Regions from separate parts of the Arthrobacter sp. 2762 genome, predicted to be linked through region 1. Evidence: predicted binding sites of a transcription regulator. Region 1 holds the regulator's gene; each other region holds the start of a gene.
The links. The regulator Rex, encoded in region 1, represses fermentation and respiration genes when NADH is low (regulators of the CRP and FNR family bind a similar motif). The targets are predictions, from matches to a motif close to CTTGTGAANNNNTTCACAAG.
Positions count from the first base shown of each region.

Region 1 (6,512 bases):
GCATACCCGCATTGTTCCTTGGAAGCCGCTAGGCGTGCAGAAGTTATCCACAGGTAGGTCAGGGTCGCAAGAGGATGTGAGAGAGGAACGGTGGAAAGGGGTTCGGATGTGAGAGAGGAACGGCTAGCGGGGGCCGCGGAACTTTGAGAATCCACGCCACAGCCCGTAGATGGCACCGCCAACGGTTGCCGCCTTCAGCCCCAGGGTTGCTGCACGGCGCCCGGATCGGAAATCGTAGACGGGCCAGTTCTTGTCGCGGGCATGCCGGCGCAGCTTGGCGTCGGGGTTGATCACCACGGGGTGACCCACCATAGTGAGCAGCGGGATGTCATTGGCGGAGTCGCTGTAAGCCCAGCAGTGGTCCAAGTCCAAGCCTTCTTGGTCAGCTATGAGTTGGACAGCGATGGCCTTGGCCGGCCCGTGCAGGATGTCACCCACAAGCTTGCCGGTATACATTCCGTCATGGACCTCGCCCACGGTTCCCAGGGCGCCCGTCAGGCCCAGCCTTGTGGAGATGACAGTGGCAACCTCAATTGGGGTTGCCGTCACCAGCCAGACCCTCCGGCCGACACGGAGGTGTTGCTCGGCGAGCGCCTTGGTTCCAGGCCAGATCCGGGACTCGATCATTTCGTCATAAACTTCTTCGCCCAGGGCTTTGATGTCCTCCACGGTGATCCCGGCGGCCAACGTCAGGGCCGAGTCCCGCACGGCATGGACGTCGTCCATGTTCTCGCCCCGCATCACAAACTTGAATTGCTTCCACGCGAAGCCAGCCGCCTGGGACAGAGTGAATGCCTTGCGTTCGTACATCTTGCGGGCCACATGAAAGAGGCTGGCGCCCTTCATCAAAGTATTGTCGACGTCGAAGAAAGCGGCTTCGCCGGTGTGCTGTGGCACCTTGGCGTCGGCGACCACAGCGGCGTTCTTCTCGTCGGGCATGCCTTGAGTCTAGTCAATCGCCGGGCCCCGGCGTTGAGGGCGCACGGTGGGGGGTGCCCTGGTGGATGTGAGAGAGGGTTGGGGGTTTGGGGGGTGGATGTGAGAGAGGGTTGGGGGTTTGGGGGGTGGATGTGAGAGAGGGTTGGGGCGGTTACCGTTGTGTCATGGCTATTCCCGACGTCGTTCTCCTCACCAAAGCTGACTGCCACCTGTGCACGGAGGCGCGTGCCGCCGTCGAGCGCGTTACCTCGGCGCTGGGCGTCCAATGGACCGAGCAGGCAATCGACGGTAACGCGGAACTGCAGGAGCGTTACGCGGAGGAAATTCCAGTGGTGCTGGTGGATGGGGTCCAGCGCGACTTTTGGAAGATCGACGAGCAGCGCCTGACCCGTACTTTGAAAAGAGTCCTTGAAGGCTGAGGATCAGGGGACTCTGTTACCCGGAAGTACCGGCTTTTGTTGAGTCCGGCCAAGGGCCATAGAGTGGAACAACAAGCGACGCAATGGAGAAAACCGTGACTGCGCTGGAACCGTCCCCGGGGGCAACAAGCGGGGACAACGAACCTGCCGCCAAGCAGATCCCGCCCGCGGCTGTGGCCCGGATGACTCTCTATTTGCGCGCGCTCAACTCGCTCCTGGCAGAAGGCGTGGAACGTGTGTCATCGGACGCGTTGGCCGAGGCTTCAGGCGTCAGCTCCTCCACGCTCCGCAAGGACCTCTCCTACGTCGGCTCGTACGGGACCCGCGGGGTGGGCTATGAAGTCCAGTATCTGAGCCGTCACATTGCCGCAGCCCTTGGCTTGACGCACGACTGGAAGGTCGCAATTGTCGGTGCCGGTAACCTCGGCAAGGCGCTGGCGCGGTACGGCGGCTTCGAGTCGCGGGGCTTCGACGTCGTGGCTATTTTCGACGCAGACCCCATGGTGATCGGCAATGAGGTGGGTTGGTTGCGGGTCAGCGATTCAGCAGAACTTGAACGTGTCCTGGAGCGCACCCACACCAACATGGTGGTGCTGGCTTTGCCCGCCACAGTGGCGCAGGCAGTCTGTGATCGCGTCATCGCTGCCGGAATCCGGAGCATCCTGAGTTTTGCTCCGGTTCTCCTACAGGTTCCGCCCCACGTGAACCTCCGCAAGGTGGACATGGCCACCGAGCTGCAGATCCTGGCGTACCACGCACAACGGGCGCAAACACCGGGTCAGGCTGTCTAGCCTTACCGGGTCCGCGCCCGCTGACGTGACTGCAAAGAGCTTGGTGGCTTAGCGGCCGTAAGGGTTCTGGTAAGGGTTGCCGAAAGGCTGCGGCTTGCGGAAGTACGGAGCCGACGCCGGCAGGTACAGCAGGACGATTGCGGCAACTCCCAGCAGGATCACCAAGAGCTGCAGGATGCCGTACGTGGCACCGAACTGGAACAGTCCGGCGAGGCCAAGGACAGAGATCGCCGCGAAGACGGTGCCCAGGATCCTGGCCCAGTTCTTGCCCTTGCGGACCGGGAATGCAACCAATGCGTAGAGGCCAAGGGACACGATGGCCCCAATGATTGCGGCAACGACAATACCGCCACGCATGCCTTCCAGGGAGCCTTCGGGGAATTCAGTGCCCTGCTGTGCAGCCTGCTGGATCATCGAGTTGATGAAGGCATCCGAACCGGTGGTGGCCAGGATCAGCGAGCTAATGGCGGACAGGATGCCCGCTGCGATGATCATCCAGAAGGAGATGTTGACCAGCTGGGGAACCGTAGTAGGCCCTGGCTGCTGGCTGGGCCAGTTGGTGTCCTGGCCGTATTGCGGAGCCTGCTGACCGTAGGGAGATGGCTGCTGGCCGTACGGCGACTGCTGACCAAACTGGGGCGACTGCTGACCATATTGGGGAGTCTGCTGGCCGTACTGCGGGGTTTGCTGGCCATACTGGGGAGCCGGGGGCTGACCATATTGGGGTGCAGCCGGGGACTGCTGACCATACTGCGGAGCGCTCGGCTGCTGACCATATTGGGGAGTCTGCTGACCATACTGCGGCGTCTGCTGGCCATACTGGGGCGTGGATGGCTGGCCCGGCTGCTCAGGCTTGTTGGCGTCGCCCTTGTTGGCATCACCGGTGTTGGCGTCGCCCGGATTGGCGTCCCCCGCGTTGGACGGCGGGTATGGAGGGTTGCTCATGGCATTCCTTTGCTTGTGTTCGACTGCTGGTACGGCTGCCGGGATCAGCAAAAAGACCCTGCCCCCAGCCTGGTTCTGCTTCCACCGTACCTCCGGGGTCCGGTGCTGCGGATGATCACACGCAGGAATTTCCTGCTTCCGATGAAATCATCACGATGGCGTACGCCTTCATGATGAAGGCCGTGGTGGTCCGATGGACCACCACGGCCTCGTGCACCTGTCAGGGCGGCTTGGATGAGAGCCCGACGGCGATACTTCAGGCGGGTTAGACGGCGCCCTTTACTGCCTTGAACCACAGCTGCGAGTTCGGCAACCACATCAGCACAACGGCCACTGCGCTGACCAGGAAACCAAACCAGTTGCCACCCAGGCCCGCACCGGGTCCGCCGGCGTTGATGGAGCCAAAGATGGCGAGCAACAGCGAAACCGCGGCGAGGACAGTGAGGGCAAGGCGTGCCCATTCCTTGCCTTCCTTCATCTTCATGGCGAGGACTATCTGGGCGGCTGCAACAGCCAGGCTGATGATCAGGAGAACCAGGAGGAGTGCGGCAACTCCCGGCATGAAAGCGAACGCTGCGATGATGGCGAAAAGCCCGATGAGGCCAAAGAGGAGGCCCAGGAGTCCCGAGATGACCCAAATGAAGTAGGACACTTTGAGCTCGGTAGGCAGGCCCATGGTCTTGAAGAGGCCCGAGAACCCACCTTGCGGAAGGACGTCATTGAAGTTGCGGGGTCCGTCGGTGGGCATTTCGAAGTGGAAACCACCTGGCTGCCCTGGTTGCACCGGCTGCGCTGGTTGTGCCGGCTGGCCCTGTTGCGGATACTGGCCAGGTTGCGACGGTGGCTGGTAGCCCTGGGGTGGTTGGTAGCCCTGCGGCGGTTGGTAACCCGCAGGAGGAACGTTGCCGGGCTGCGGAGGCTGGGCGCCGGGCTGCTGAGGCTCTGGTGCTTCATCTGGGTTACTCATGGCATCACTTTAGACCGCAGGTTGAAGGATGCATAGGAAATTCGGAGCTGCTTCGCAGCTAACTACAGGCTGTTTGCCCGAATAATCGCAGGGTGACTTCCGAGTACGCGAAACGGCGCCCCCACAGCGGAACTGTGTTGGGGCGCCGTTTGCTCGGGACTGCCTTGCAAACTCCCGTGCAAGCTGCCGTGGAGTTATGCAGCTGCCGGTGCTATGAACGCGAGTTCCAGGTTGATGACAACCTTGTCGCTGACAAGGACGCCGCCGGCCTCAAGCACGGCGTTCCAGGTCAGGCCGAAGTCCTTGCGGCTGATGGTGGTTTCGCCGGAGACGCCTGCGCGGGTGTTGCCGAAGGGATCCACTGCGACGCCGTTGAATTCGGTTTCGATGGAAACTTCCTTGGTGACTCCCTTGATGGTGAGATCGCCCACAAGATCGAAGCCGTCGCCGTTTGCCTTGACGTGGCGGGATACGAAGGTGATCTCCGGGTACTTCTCCACATCGAAGAAGTCCTCTCCCTTGACGTGGCCGTCGCGGTTGACGTCGCCGGAGTCAAAGCTGGCCGTCCGGATGGTTGCGGTGACCTTCGAGTCGGTCAGCGTCTCGCCAACTTCGAGGGTGGCGTCGGCGTCCTTGAACACGCCCCGGACCTTGCTGATACCTGCGTGGCGGACGGTGAAGCCGATCTCGCTGTGGGAAGCGTCGAGGGTCCAGATGCCGGTGGTGACGTTGGCGGGAAGGGTCATCATGATGTTGCTCCTGTATGTAGTGGAAGGTACCGCTTGCTTGCCCGGCCGACTGGTTGAGACGTTTACTTGAAGCGTCAACCGAGCTTCATGTCTAGTATAAACATGCATATGCATCTTTTATTCCAACTCCACGGAACATTTTGAGAAAACTTTGAGTTCTACTGACGGTAGAAGATTTCGGATCGCCCCGCTTCTTTGAGAAACTGGTAAACATGCCCCAAGCAACTGTCCATCTGCTTCGCCATGGCGAGGTCCATAATCCCGATGGCGTCCTCTATGGCCGGCTGCCTGAATTCCATCTCTCCGAGCGGGGCCGGGAGATGGCCCGCATGCTGGCTGAGCACTTTGCCGTCCGCGCAAGCGAGGGTGCCAGGATTGTCCACTTGGTCGCCTCGCCGCTGACGCGCGCCCAGGAAACGGCAATGCCCACTGCCGAGGCGCTCCACCTCGACATCCATACGGACCCCAGGATCATCGAAGCGGAAAACCACTTCGAAGGACTCCACCCCACGCGCAGCGAATTCCTGAAGCCCAAGCACTGGCTCTATTTCCGGAACCCCCTCCGCCCGTCCTGGGGCGAGCCATACAAAGAGCAAGCCGCCCGGGTCCTGGCTGCCGTTGAAGACGCACGCCTCAAGGCGATCGAACTGGGTGGCGACGGCGCTGAAGCGATCCTCGTCAGCCATCAGCTTCCCATCTGGTCCACCCGCCTGTCCGCCGAGGGACGCCGGCTGGCGCACGACCCCCGTAAGCGTGAGTGCACCTTGACCTCCCTGACATCCCTGGTCCTGGACGACGACGGCAAGATAGTGCGGGTCGAATACAGCGAACCTGCTGCCGTGCTCCTTCCCGGTGCAGCCAGCACCCCGGGGGCGTAGGCACATGGACAACAACCTTTCGCGTCGTGGCGTGCTGACAGCCGGTGGTGTCCTGTTGGCAGGACTTACCATGGGCCTGTCAGCCTGCGCCCAGAAGGACTCCCTCGCAGAGCAGGCCCGAAAAGGCGACAACAAGAACTATGTGGCCGGGGATGGTTCCGTCACCGAGTTCGCCAAAGCGGACCGCGCTGCACCCGTGGCGCTGAAGGGCACACTCTTCAATGGAGACACGGTCAAGCCCGAAGACCTCAAGGGCAAAGTCACGGTCTTGAACTTCTGGTTCGCGGCCTGTGCCCCCTGTCGCGTCGAAGCTCCCCAGCTTGAAGCCCTGCACCAGGACTTCAAGGACCAAGGCGTTCAATTCTTCGGCGTTAACCTGCGTGACGAGAAAGCCACCGCGGAGGCCTTTGACAAGACCTTCAACCTCACCTACCCGAGCTTCAACGACAAAGACGGGACCGTCCTCCTGTCTGTGTCCGGAATCGTGCCTCCGGGTGCGGTGCCCACAACATTGGTCCTGGACAAGGAGGGCAAAGTTGCCTCCCGCGTCCTGGGCGAAATTGAGAAGAGCACTTTGAAGGCCCTCATTACGTCCGCAGTGGCTGAGTAGTACCCATGAACAGTCCTTTCGCCGAGACGATCCTGAATGGATCACTGCTGCTTGCCGTGCCGGTTGCGCTGCTGGCCGGACTCGTCTCGTTCCTTTCGCCGTGCGTGCTGCCGCTCGTCCCCGGTTACCTTGGCTACGTCACGGGACTGACCGGCGTCGACCTCCAAAAGCAGCGGCGGGGCCGCATGCTGGCAGGTATTGGACTGTTCGTGCT
Region 1 covers NZ_JBEPSI010000009.1:107,779-114,290, forward strand. Annotated here, with positions in the region: gene ABIE18_RS16830 (DUF559 domain-containing protein) at 1-4, opposite strand, end outside; gene ABIE18_RS16835 (HAD family hydrolase) at 124-939, opposite strand; gene ABIE18_RS16840 (glutaredoxin family protein) at 1,104-1,358, shown strand; gene ABIE18_RS16845 (redox-sensing transcriptional repressor Rex) at 1,442-2,149, shown strand; gene ABIE18_RS16850 (hypothetical protein) at 2,198-3,094, opposite strand; gene ABIE18_RS16855 (hypothetical protein) at 3,360-4,061, opposite strand; gene ABIE18_RS16860 (YceI family protein) at 4,256-4,807, opposite strand; gene ABIE18_RS16865 (histidine phosphatase family protein) at 5,023-5,688, shown strand; gene ABIE18_RS16870 (TlpA family protein disulfide reductase) at 5,693-6,298, shown strand; gene ABIE18_RS16875 (cytochrome c biogenesis CcdA family protein) at 6,304-6,512, shown strand, end outside.

Region 2 (6,512 bases), on a different contig from region 1:
CGTGGGGTGGTGGCTCATCCATTTGGGCGTGGGGACGCTCGCCGGTTCATCGTGGGTGCTCGTGACATTGCCGATCGGAATGCTTGTGGATCACAGGGGTGTACTGCGCGAAGAGGCTGCGCTGTTGGAGGCCTTTGGGCGACCCTATGCGGAATACGCGAAAAGGGTTCGCCGCTACCTAGGCACAAGATCACGGCGCCGATGATCCCTCGCGCGCTGCGGGATGTGAGAGAACGTTGCCCGGAAGGCGTCGGGATGTGAGAGAACGTTCTGGGGAGGCGGTAATTATGTGAGAGAAGGTGCGTCGTTGATGCGGACGATTTTCCAAATGGAGAGGCGCGCGATTCCGGCTGCGACGGCAATGCTCAACGGAAAGGCCCATGCTGTGGGACTCCAAAAACCTCCGAAGGGGACACACATTAGTGCCGCGGTCGTGAAGAATGCTGCGACGTGAATCCATTGGTTTCGGATGCGTCGCAGCGCCAAGCCCAAGAGTGAGCCCACCGCGGCACCGATTGCCCAAGCTGGTGGGGCGCTGAAGACGAACAAAACGACGCCCCATGTTGGGTTTGATAGGGCAAAGAGGATGCCGAACACCAGGTGTGAGATCAAGATGCCTATCACCAAGGCCTTCCAGCCCAAAACCACTCGATCCTTTGGCCCGTAGGTCCAGACCCCCGAAGGGGCGGTCAGACTCATCACTTGCCCCTTGCGATCGCGTTGAGTGCACCGGCAAGAGCTGGATACGTGAAGTTGAAACCGGCATCGACCAACTTCCGGGGTTCGACCCACCGGCTCTTCAACACCAGTTCCGTCTGTGTCCGGATGAGGAGCGCTCCTGCTTCGAGCAGCCAAGCTGGCGTCGGGATGCCAAACGGGACACCCATACTTTGCCGAACCAGCGACATCAGTTCGCGGTTATCCACGGCATACGGCGTTGCTGCGTTTACTGGACCCGTGAGTGCAGGCTGCCCGTGGACAAACACCACTGCGCGGAACAGATCCTCCACATGGATCCAGCTGAACTTCTGCGTGCCCGGCCCCATCTGCCCACCCAAACCAAGCCGGGCCAGATTCCGCAGGGGAGTCATCACGCCGCCGCCCGGACCGAGGACGATCGCAATGCGAAGCGGAACCTTTCGAGTGTCCGGAACATTGGCAGCAGCCAACTCGTCCTCCCACGCACGGGCCACGTCTACAGAGAACCCGCTGCCCAGCACGCCCGATCCTTCAGATTGTGAACGGTCCTCCGCGTGTCGATAGATGGTGCCAGTGCTGGCGTTGATCCATGTCCCAGGCGGATCGGCGCATCGAGCAACGGCACGGCCCAGGACACGAGTTGTCAAAACCCGGGAGTCCACGATCTCCTGGCGGTTCCGGTCGTTGTAGCGGCAATTCACAGATCGTCCGGCGAGGTTCACCAGCAGTTCGGCGCCGTTCAGCACCTTGGCGATGGCGCCGTCGTCGTTCCATGGAGCATCAGTTGAAGCATCCCGCCCGACCGTCCGAACCTGCCAACCTTCATTAACAAAGCGATGCTTGAAGTAACTGCCAAGGAAGCCGGTAGCGCCCGCAAGGACCACTGTGTGCGGCATCACGAGCCTTCCTTCACGCTGCGGACGAGTCCCAGAACGTCGTCAAATACCTTGCTGACGCCGGGAATCTTCGCGAGCGACAACCCCCGCGCTACCAGGGGCGCGGCGCCGTCGATCAGTTTCCGCGTGCGCCGTTGGCCCTCGGATTTGTCGTAAACCCAGAAAAGCGCGACACCCATATAGGCAAGCCACAGCAGCTCCGGTAGATCTTCGCGCAGTTTTTTGGCGACGGCGGGGGAGGAACCGTCGACGGCGGACCGGAAGATCGCCAGCGAAGCCTCGCGGGCGGCGTTGGACGCCTCGCCGAATGGGTTGACTGGCGACGTCGGCCGGATTGCAGTCGCGATGAAATCTGAGCCGAACTGGTGATAGGGCGCCATGACGTCGACGCCGGTGTGCAGCACGGCTTTCAGCCGACCGGCGAGATCGTGGACGTCGTTGAGGACCTGTGCCGCAACCTCCGCATGCTCGTTCTGGACTTGGATGTACAGCTCCTGGACGAGTTCATCCTTGGAGGCGAAGTAGTAGTAGGCATTGCCGACGGAAACTTCTGCCTCCTGTGCGATGGCACGCATGGTGGTCTTCTCGAAGCCGATTTCGCGGAACATTTTCAGTGCGACGTCGGCTACAAGCTGCCGGGTCTGTTCGCTTTTTGCTGCCATGGCGCTACTCCTTGAACCAAGTTTTGAACGCGTTCAATATTGAGTATACCCCCGAATTTGAACGCGTTCAGAAATGATCGCCGAAGAGTTGGCTGGATGTGATAGATCATCCGCCGAAACCCCGTTGGATGTGAGAGTTCGTCCGCCGAAACCCCAACGGATGTGAGAGAAGATCCGCGGAAACGGGTCAGGATGTGAGAGAGCGTTGGTGGGTGGGACAATAAAGCTGGTGTTGGGCCGAGCCCCCACCAACCACAGTGCTAATACAGCAGGGTGCCTGAACCAACAGCGCCCGTGCGAACCACTACGAAATGGATGACCCATGCCCTCGCCTTCCGGCTCCAGCACCTTGAGCAAGCCTGCACCCCGCTTCGCCTCGATCGGATCCCCGTACTTTGGCATCATGCTCGCCATCATGGCCGTGGTGCTGATCCTGTCCAATATCGGCGCATCCAAGGGCGTCGTGCTTGGTCCGATCATCACCGATGGCGGATTCTTCCTGTTCCCGCTCGCCTACATTCTGGGCGACGTCATGAGTGAGGTTTACGGCTTCAAGGTGGCGCGCAAGGCCATCATTACCTCGTTCGCTCTCTCAGTCTTCGCTTCGCTCTGCTACTGGGTGATCATCGTGCTGCCGGGTTTCACGGATGAGTATGGAACCGCCAAGCAGGCAGCTATCGAAGGCGCGCTCGGTCCCGTCCCGCAGATCGTGCTCGCTTCACTCTTGGCCTTCCTCGCCGGTCAGACCATCAACTCCTGGATCCTGGTGAAAATGAAGGAGCGCACGGGCGAGAAGACCTTGTGGGCACGGCTCATGGGTTCATCCGTTGTGGGCGAATTCGTGGACACCCTGATCTTCTGCAGCATCGCGGCCTCGGTCATTGGCATCACCGACTTCGGCATGTTCGCCAACTATGTCCTGGTGGGCTTTGTCTACAAGACAGCCGTGGAGTTCCTGTTCGTGCCGATCACAGTGCTGGTGGTTGGCTACATCAAGAAGCGCGAGCCGAGCTACGGGCCGGTCGCGGCCTAAGTTTGCCGAGATCGCCGGAGCCGTGCCAGTTCGTTGGAAGTTCCCAGACGTCCACGCACGTTTCCGGCGATCTCGATGCGATACAGCCCAAGCTACGAGTAGTACCGGCCCAGCGTCTCTGCCTTGAACTCGAAGAAATCCCCGGACTCGATGGCCAACCGTGCATCGTCCACCATTTTCACCACGAAGCGCTCGTTGTGGATGGAGATCAGCGTTGCCGAGAGCATTTCCTTGGCCTTGTACAGGTGGTGGATGTACGCGCGCGAATAGTTTCCGCAGGTGTAGCAGTCGCAGCCATCCTGCAGGGGTCCGAAATCGGCCTTATAGCGGGCACCGGACAGGTTGAACCGACCGGAGGGCGTATAGAACGCGGAGTTCCGTGCCACGCGGGTAGGGGAGACGCAGTCGAACGTGTCGGCCCCGTTCTCGATTGCCGTGAAGATGTCGTCCGGCTCGGAAATGCCCAGCAGGTGCCGCGGCTTGTTCTCAGGAAGTTCCTCATTGCACCACCGCACGATGGTGCCCAGGTTCTCCTTTTCCAAGGCACCGCCAATCCCGTACCCGTCAAACGGCATGGCACCGAGATCCCTGCAGGCCTTTCGGCGCAGATCCTCGTACTGCGCGCCCTGGATCACCCCGAACAGTGCCTGGTACGGCTTCCCCACCCGAGCGGAAGTCAAACGAGCGTGCTCTTCCAAGCACCTCAAAGCCCAGAGCCGGGTCCGCTCCAGCGATTCCTCTTGGTAGGCCCGGGAGTTCTGCAACGTGGTCAGCTCGTCGAACGCGAACATGATGTCAGCGCCGATCTGATGCTGGACCTGCATGGAGATCTCGGGGGAGAAGCGGCGCCGGTCCCCGTTGAGGTGAGACTTGAACCACACGCCGTCGTCATCAATGTGCGCCAGCCGTTCCTTGCCGGGCGCCACCGCGTCATCGGGGCCGGAGGTGTCCACATTCTTCATGTCAATGACCTTCTTGAACCCCGAGCCCAGGCTCATCACCTGGAATCCGCCGGAATCCGTAAACGTCGGTCCGGACCAATTCATGAACGCGCCCAGCCCGCCAGCGGCGTCGAGGATCTCAGGGCCCGGCTGCAGGTACAGGTGGTAGGCGTTGGCAAGCACTGCCTGCGCGCCGAGCCCGGCAATCGACTCCGGCAGCACGGCCTTGACTGTTGCTTTGGTCCCGACGGCGATGAACGCGGGCGTCTGGATGGTTCCGTGCGGCGTGGTGATGGTTCCGGTCCGGCCCAGGAAAGTGCCGCCGTTGGCTTCGATCAAGGCGTCCGACGGCGAACACGTTTCAGCCAGGCGCTGGCCCACCGAAAAGGAGAACCCGGATTGCCGTGAAGAAAGACCCGGCAAGGCAGTGGACGGAGGAGACGAGGGCAGGAAAGCGGAAGCTGGCACGCTACCAAGTGTGCCAGCTTTACCCCGGGTAACCTGCGGAACCCGTCCTAGGAGCTGTAGTTCTCAGCCTTCCAGTTATCCCAGGAGGACCTGATATCCGCCAAGGTGTGAGCCCCCAAATCGTAGGTGGAGGCAATCACCATGGAACCGCCGTCGGGCCTTTTATCGGGGATCGGCAGCTGCTCTGCAACGATCAGCAGCCCATCGCCGTGCTCTGCGTAGCTGTGCACGGTGAGGCCCACCTGGTGACGGCTCTTGAACCACACGCGGCCGGAGATCTTCTCGCCGGTTCCGAGCGTAAGGGAGTAGTCATCGCCGATGGGCGGAAGATCGCCCAGCCCCAACTTCTCGATAGCCGGCCCACCACTGCCTGGAAGCGATACGAAGTGGGTTCGCCGTTGACCGTGCGGGTGTCTCTCAAGGGCGAAACGGAGTTGTTGCAGGAAGGTAAGCCAGCCCTGCGTGATGTCCTCGTCCCATTCCGCCCACTCGGAATCGTGGTCCAGCGCGGCGCGCGTGACTTTGACTTCGGTGCCGCCGGAAACAGGGTGGAGCTCGAACTCATCCCCGCCATGCACAGTCAGCTTGGTGTGATCGGGATTTTCCTCCACATCCGGGTGGAAGTAGATCTGCTTAATTTCGTCGGCGAGGTCATCGGCTTCCCATCCGTGCCATTGAGCCACCAGCGAGGGTTCACGCAGCATTGTCCAAACCTGCTGCGCGTCGGCATTAACCACAACGCTCAGATTGTTCGTCATGGCCCCGAATCTACCGCCGTTCGCGTCTCTAAAACAGGTCTTGAAGTTTAGAAGTGCCGGGACTAGGCGGACGAATCAGGACACCGCTCATTCAGGCCCGCACGGCATCCAGTTCGATGCCGATGCGCCGGCCCAGTTCCTCTTCTCCCAGTGTCTCGGATCCACCGTGTGCACCCAGGAACAGCAACGACTCAAGGCGGAGGAACCGCCATTCGCGCTCGGCTTCATGATTGCCGTTATCGATCGCACGGAAGATTTCCTTGTCGTACAAATTCGGTTCGTTCAGGGCGCGTTGGCGGACCTTCGCGGCGATTCGGGCCTTGAAAGGGTCCGTTTCCTCCGACTCGTGGGCGCGCAGCAATTTCTCGTACACGGCCGCGCGTTCAGTTTGTCCGCCCTCCCGGCAGATGAAGCTGGAGAGCGCCAGGGCGCGTTCGATCGACGCCCAGCGGTCGGGGTTGCCGTCAAAGGGCAGCACGTTCAGGAGATCAGCCACCGCCAGGGCGTTGTCAGGATCGCGCAGCACGATGCAGAGATCGAACGCGAGGTTACTGAGGTCCCGGAGGCAGCTGCCGGATTTGGTGTTGATGCCCTTCGCCAGCCTTTCGGCGAGCACCTGAACGCCGTTCTTGCCCTTGTGATTGGCGACGGCGGCCCGCACCACGGCTTCAGGCGTTCCGGCCGGCTCGGGGATCAGCGCGAGTTCTTCGGGGGCCGGCGTGGCGACTACAGGCGGCGTTTCCGGGCGTGGGGGAACGACGACGGCGGAACCCGCCTCCACTTCGGCTTCGCCTTCCATGGAGGTGCTGGAGCCGTCGGCTTCAGAACCAGCCAGGCCGACTGCGGCGGATTCGGGCGCGGCCAAGCCGGCCGAAGCTCCATCACCCACCGGCACACTGGAGCCGGCAGCGATCCGCACGGTGCCGCCGTCGACCGTTGTCACCACCAGCAGGGCGGCAACGCCATAATCGTCCTTTTCCACCTCCACGGCAGCAATTTCCTCGGCAGGCCCGTCTCCGGGCAGGAACACAAAGTCTCCGGGTTGCAGGTCCCCA
Region 2 covers NZ_JBEPSI010000001.1:220,532-227,043, reverse strand. Annotated here, with positions in the region: gene ABIE18_RS01120 (methyltransferase family protein) at 1-205, shown strand, start outside; gene ABIE18_RS01115 (hypothetical protein) at 286-699, opposite strand; gene ABIE18_RS01110 (TIGR01777 family oxidoreductase) at 699-1,598, opposite strand; gene ABIE18_RS01105 (TetR/AcrR family transcriptional regulator) at 1,595-2,257, opposite strand; gene ABIE18_RS01100 (queuosine precursor transporter) at 2,580-3,290, shown strand; gene tgt (tRNA guanosine(34) transglycosylase Tgt) at 3,383-4,699, opposite strand; gene ABIE18_RS01090 (SRPBCC family protein) at 4,747-5,457, opposite strand; gene ABIE18_RS01085 (DUF6707 family protein) at 5,549-6,512, opposite strand, start outside.
Region 2: ABIE18_RS01100 (queuosine precursor transporter) is a predicted target of Rex. The motif match lies at 2,312-2,331, and genes of this name have one in related genera.

Region 3 (6,512 bases), on a different contig from region 1:
CGGTAATGGGTTTCATCCAAGCCGGATTAAATACCGGCGCATCACTGGGACCGGCGACCCATGGCTCGGCCGCATTGAACTGGCCCGTGGTGAAGAACCAAGACAGTCCTGCCACCAGGGTTGCGGCCACTAATCCTAGAATGGCCCAGGCTTGGCGGGATCGTCTGCGCGCGCGTTTGTAGGCAGACCAGGTGATACTCAAGGGGCTCCGTCCAGTTGGGGTGGGTGGTGTCCTTCGAGCGTAGGACACGGCACCGACAGCCAGAGCCGATATCCACAGTGTGTAGGAGAAGTCACACTGCAGTGATGGGGAACTTCCCCGGGTTACTGCTCACGCATAACGCGTTGGAGGTCTTCAGCAGCCACCTCCAACAGCGTACGCAATTGCTGGACGCGTTCGTCGCTGACGTCCCCCGCGGCGTTTGCTGCCACGGCCTGGTCCAGCAGTTTCTGTGCCTGCTTGTGGTTGGCCCGTGCTACATCCAGCGCGTGTTCCAGCGTTGTCTCGTGTTCCAAAGTCGATTCATTTTCCATGAACCCATTTTGGTCAGGTTTCCCGGCTGATACCAGTAACACAGCCGGGAAACCCGCGAATACTTCCCGGTTTAGGCGTTGGCTGCCTCAAGGACTGCAATAGGCGCCACGATGTCGCGGGCAGGGAAGGACGGCGGGTTGACGCCGGCCATTTCCTCCATGACACGGACCACCTGGCAGGAGTAGCCGAATTCGTTGTCGTACCAAACGTAGAGCACGAGGTTCTTGTCGTTGGAAATAGTGGCCAGACCGTCAACGATGCCTGCGCGGCGGGAACCAACGAAGTCGCTGGAGACAACGTCCGGCGAGTCGATGTAGTCGATCTGCTTCCGCAACGGCGAGTGCAGCGACATTTCGCGGAGGTAGTCGTTGACCTCATCGCGTGTGGTGCCGTTGGCAAGGTTGAGGTTCAGGATCGCCATGGACACATCCGGGGTAGGTACGCGGATCGCATTACCGGTGAGCTTGCCCTGAAGTTCCGGAAGCGCCTTGGCAACAGCCTTGGCTGCACCTGTCTCCGTGATAACCATGTTCAGCGCTGCCGAACGGCCGCGGCGGTCTCCCTTGTGGAAGTTGTCGATCAGGTTTTGGTCGTTCGTGAACGAGTGCACCGTTTCAACATGGCCGTGGATGATACCGAATTTATCGTTGATGGCCTTCAGTACCGGAGTAATGGCGTTGGTTGTGCACGACGCAGCCGTGACGATCTTGTCGTCATCGGAGATGTCGGACTGGTTGATTCCGTGGACGATGTTCTTCAGATCGCCCTTGCCCGGAGCCGTCAGCAGGACGCGCGAAACACCCTTGCTTTGCAGGTGCTGGGACAGGCCCTCCGCATCGCGCCAACGTCCGGTGTTGTCCACTACCAGGGCGTCCTTGATGCCATAGGCGGTGTAGTCCACGGTTGCGGGGTTGTCGGAGTAAATGACCTGGACCTGAACGCCGTTGGCGGTGATGGTGTTGGCTTCTTCGTCCACGCGGATGGTTCCTTCAAAGGAACCGTGTACGGAGTCGCGGCGCAGGAGGCTGGCACGCTTGACGAGGTCGTTCTCGGCGCCCTTGCGGACAACGATGGCACGCAGCCGCAGGCCATGCCCGCCACCGGCCTTTTCAATCAGGATGCGGGCCAGGAGGCGGCCGATGCGGCCAAAGCCGTACAGCACGACGTCGGTGCTGGTGCGGTCATCAGCGCCACGCTTTCCGACGATTTCGGCGAGCTCTGCCCGCAGGAACTCATCCAAGGAGGTGCCGTTGCCCTCGACGCGGAACTTCTCCGTGAGACGGGCAATGTCGATTGCGGCCGCACCGAGTTCCAGCTCAGCAAGAGCGTTCAACAGGGGTGCGGTTTCTTCGAGCAGCAGCTCGGTGTTGCTCATCCGGCGCGCAAAGCGGTGGGCCTTCAGGATGTTCATGGTCGACTTGTTGATCAGGCTCCGGCCGTGGATGCTCGTGACCACGTTGTTTTCCCGGTACAACCGGCCGATCACCGGAATCATGGCCTCGGCGAGAGCCTCCCGGCCCATCCACTTATCAAGACAAGAATCTGACGTCTGGCTCACAGAACTACCTTCCTTGGGTCAACCACATACGTCCTCGTATGCAGATGGCGGCCGCCCGGAGTAATCCTGCGGCACGGGCACTGGCCGGGCTTCGGTCCACCCACAGCGCCTTGAACGATTGCAAAGAAAAGACCGCCGGCTGCGAACGCAGTCCCGGCGGCAGAACATCTACGTTCATAACAAGTCTAAGGCGGAAGGGCGCCCTCTTGGGTGCCGGAGGGCGTGAAATCACTCACATGGCAGTCACAATGGACGTATGCCCGGGACCTCAGTGGCAAATGTGGATGGGTTGACCGATACGCCGGGTTCTGTCATCCCTTGCCGTTGCCGGCAAAGGAGTGGCGGCCATCCATCTACGAACGCCGTTGCCGACGCCCTCCAGCAGCCTACCCGGACACTCGGGCGAGCAGCCCTCAAACGTGTCCTGTCTGGCCTTGCTCCGGGTGGGGTTTACCTAGCCTCCCCGGTCACCCAGGGAGCTGGTGGTCTCTTACACCACCGTTTCACCCTTACCTGCCGCGTGCTGATGCAAGCACCACCACGCGCAGGCGGTCTGTTTTCTGTGGCACTGGCCTGCGGGTTACCCCGAGTGGGCGTTACCCACCACCCTGCTCTGCGGAGCCCGGACGTTCCTCGAGCCACTTCCGTGACGCGCGACCGCCTGGTCAACCCATCCGCCGTCCAGTCTACCGGCGTCGAGGGTTGCCTCGGTCCCCGGTAATATCGTCTGGTGCTGATTCTGCTGCCGCCTTCCGAAGGCAAGACCCCCGCCGTCAAAGGTCCCGCCGTCGAATGGGAGTCACTCAGCTTTCCGGAGCTCAACCCGTACCGCGCCAAGGTCCTGGAATCGCTGGGCACCGTCAGTGCGCACGAGGACGCACTGGCATTGCTTGGCGTAGGCCCCTCGCTGAAGGACGACGTCGAACGTAATACCCGGCTGCACGCAGAACCGGCGGCGCCGGCCCACCAGGTGTACTCCGGAGTCCTGTATGACGCGCTCGGCTTCAATTCCATGACGCCGGCCCAACGACGCAAGGCAACCGAATCGATTTTGGTGGTTTCGGCACTGTGGGGTGCCATAGGTTTTGGTGACCATGTGCCGGCTTACCGGCTGTCCATGGGAACGGCACTGCCCGACGTCGGACGCCTCGCCTCCTTCTGGAAGCCGAACCTGAATGCGGCCCTCGCGAAACGGGCTGAAGGAGAATTGCTGGTTGATTGCCGTTCCAGCACGTACGCAGCTGCGTGGGCACCACCAGCAGCGCAGACCGTCACAGTGAACGTTTTCAACGAGGCAAACGGCAAGCGCACGGTGGTCAGCCACTTCGCCAAACACACCCGGGGTGAGTTTGCCAGGCATCTGCTGACCAGGCGCGGGAAGGCGCCCGCATCACCTGATCAACTGCTAAAAGCGGCCAAAGAGATCTGGCGGGCGGAACTCGTCCCCGGCACGGCCCGCAAGCCACACGCCCTTAACATCATTCTGGGCAGCTAGGTCAGTTCCACTCGGCCGAACGGACCAGGATGCATCCTGAATCAGGGCAAAAAACGATGTCGTCGTCAGCGGCGGCCTTGACTTCAGCGAGGTCGCCGGGGCTGAGCATCATGCCCGAACCTTCCGATTTACCGTGGAAGAGCCTGGCGGCGCCGACACCGCGCCTGGCAATCGTCTTCTCATAGACTGCAAGCATTCCGGCGTCGAGGGCCTCCGCGAAAGCGGCACGTTGTCCGCGGACCACGGTTTCCTCGGCCGCGATCTCAGCAATTGCCTCATCCAATTCGGCGCGGATGCTGGCAAATGAACCCTGGATGTCATCCACGATGGCCTGTTGTGCGGCCTGGCGTTCCCGCAGGGTGTCCAAACGCTCCAGGATTTCAAGCTCAACGTCCTCCAGGTCGGAGCGCCGCTTGTTAAGGGATGCAATGTCACTCTGAAGCGCCACCAGGTCCTTGGAGAGACCGGTTCCGCTGTTGAGCCTGGCCTCATCACGTTCGATGCGGGAGGCGACCTGCTCCACGTCCGCTTCGGAACGACGCAGTTCAGCTTCGGCGTCGTGCACCGCCATCTTGGCAGCGCCAAGTTCACCGTTGGCTACATTCAGTGCATCCTGCAGGTCAGCTATCCGCGGATCCGTTTCCAGCACCTTCCGGCGGCCGGCCAACGATTTGAGCTTGGCATCCAGTCCCTGCAGTTCAAGCAATTTCAGTTGTTCTGCCGGTGCTGCTTTCGCCACGCTTACCTCCGCTTGTGTCGCTTCCGGGCCTGGGGATCAGTTCCGGATGGACGGCCCGTGTTTATTGGGATCGTCCGTATCTTCTAGACTCTAGTCCCCGCCGGGAGTGAGTATGAAGTCCCAGGGATCGCTGTTGGTGCTGCTCACGCGGATCTCGACGTCGTAGCCCTGATCAGCCAGTACATTGCCGAGCGCTTCCGCGGCTACGGGCAGCCACAGCCATTCACTGGCAAAGTGCGAGACGTCAATGAGGTACGGACGGCCGTTGACGGCACCTTCCCGCGCCTCCGACGCCGGATGGTGCCGCATGTCTGCTGTCACATACACATCTGCGTTGCTGGCCCTGACGGCGTCGAACAAGCTGTCCCCAGCGCCACCACAGACGGCGACGCGCCGTAGCAGACCGTCCTTGTCGCCGGCCACGCGGACCCCTCCGGCCACCGCGGGGAGCATCCCGAAGACGCGGGCAGCGAAATCACCCAGGGTCATGAGCTCAGGAAGATCACCAACCCGGCCGATGCCTTCCTCGGGCAAGCCATTGGCGGCAGGGGTAAGTGGAGCAACATTTTCCAGGCCAAAGGCGTCCGCCAACACGTCCGATACGCCCCCGACGGCGGAGTCACCGTTGGTGTGGACGGTCAGGAGTCCGGTGCCCGCTTCGATAAGCCGGTGCACGGCCAAGCCCTTCGCAGAGGTGGCCGCGACGGAGTTCACCCCTTTGAGCAATAACGGATGATGCGTAATCAGGAGCCCGGCACCCCACTCAATGGCCTCGTCGATGACGGCCAGGGTGGGATCCACAGCAAACAGGATTCTGGTGATGGGCGTGGTGGGGCGCCCCACCACGAGGCCTACCTCATCCCAATCCTCAGCCAAGGACTCCGGCCAGAGTTCCTCAACAGCAAGCAACACCTGGCCAAGGGTCGGGTCCCCGCTTGCTTCCACTGTCCCGGCGTCGTCGCTGGAATCCGCATCAGAAATGGCGGTGTCTACTGCTTCCATACTCTTATTCTTACCTACTGGACCCGATGGGGCAGTCTTGGTGGCTGCCGTACCTGCCCAGGGCGTTATTCTCCCGTAAGGTATTGGGGGAATCATCAGGCCCTCCAATCCATTGAAGAGATCATGAAAACTTTTGTACTTGGTGGTGGATGCTTCTGGTGCCTTGATGCCGTGTACCAGAAAACCCGCGGTGTCAGTTCCGTGGTCTCCGGCTATACGGGAGGCCATGTCCGCAACCCTGACTATTACGACGTCTGCTCAGGAACGACGGGTCATGCGGAGGTGGTTGCGGTGACATTCGACGAAACCGTGGTGCCGGAGGAAGTCATTCTTGACATGTTCTTCGCGTTGCACGACCCCACCACGTTGAACAGGCAGGGCTACGACACAGGCACTCAATACCGTTCGTCAATGTTCTACACCACGACGGAGGAAAAGGTCCTCTTCGAAGAAGCCATCGAGCGCGCGCAAGCACTCTGGGCCGATCCGATTGTGACGGAAGTGAGCCGGCTACCCGAGTTCCATGAGGCAGAGGAAGTCCATCAGAACTATTACGCCAAATTCCCGTACCAGGGTTACTGCCAGGTCATCATCAATCCAAAACTGGCCAAAGCGCGGAAATATTACTCTGCATGGCTAACTGCTTAGCAGGGTTTCGATGCGGCTGGTTAGGCTGACCTCAGCATTCCCTCTTCAGAGATAGGCATAATCTTCATGGCAAGGATCTACGACGACGTCACCCAGCTGGTCGGCCGCACTCCGCTGGTCCGTTTGAACCGGCTGACCGAAGGCCTTGAGGCCACCGTTGCGGTCAAGCTTGAGTTCTACAACCCGGCCAACAGCGTGAAGGACCGCATCGGTGTGGCCATCATTGACGCCGCCGAAAAGTCCGGTGCCCTGAAACCGGGTGGAACAATTGTGGAAGGCACTTCCGGTAACACCGGAATCGCGCTGGCACTTGTTGGTGCCGCACGCGGCTACAAGGTCATCCTGACCATGCCTGAGACCATGTCCACCGAACGTCGTGTCATGCTTCGCGCTTATGGTGCAGAAATCGTACTGACTCCCGGTTCCGAAGGCATGCGCGGCGCCGTTGAAAAGGCCCAGGAAATCGTTGGCAACACAGAGAACTCCATCTGGGCGCAGCAGTTCGCCAACCCGGCCAACCCGGAGATCCACCGCA
Region 3 covers NZ_JBEPSI010000003.1:14,399-20,910, reverse strand. Annotated here, with positions in the region: gene ABIE18_RS06690 (HNH endonuclease family protein) at 1-202, opposite strand, end outside; gene ABIE18_RS06685 (hypothetical protein) at 325-534, opposite strand; gene ABIE18_RS06680 (glyceraldehyde-3-phosphate dehydrogenase) at 606-2,093, opposite strand; RNA gene rnpB (RNase P RNA component class A) at 2,375-2,766, opposite strand; gene ABIE18_RS06670 (YaaA family protein) at 2,824-3,588, shown strand; gene ABIE18_RS06665 (zinc ribbon domain-containing protein) at 3,590-4,327, opposite strand; gene ABIE18_RS06660 (Nif3-like dinuclear metal center hexameric protein) at 4,418-5,329, opposite strand; gene msrA (peptide-methionine (S)-S-oxide reductase MsrA) at 5,453-5,977, shown strand; gene cysK (cysteine synthase A) at 6,044-6,512, shown strand, end outside.
Region 3: ABIE18_RS06680 (glyceraldehyde-3-phosphate dehydrogenase) is a predicted target of Rex. The motif match lies at 2,313-2,332, and genes of this name have one in related genera.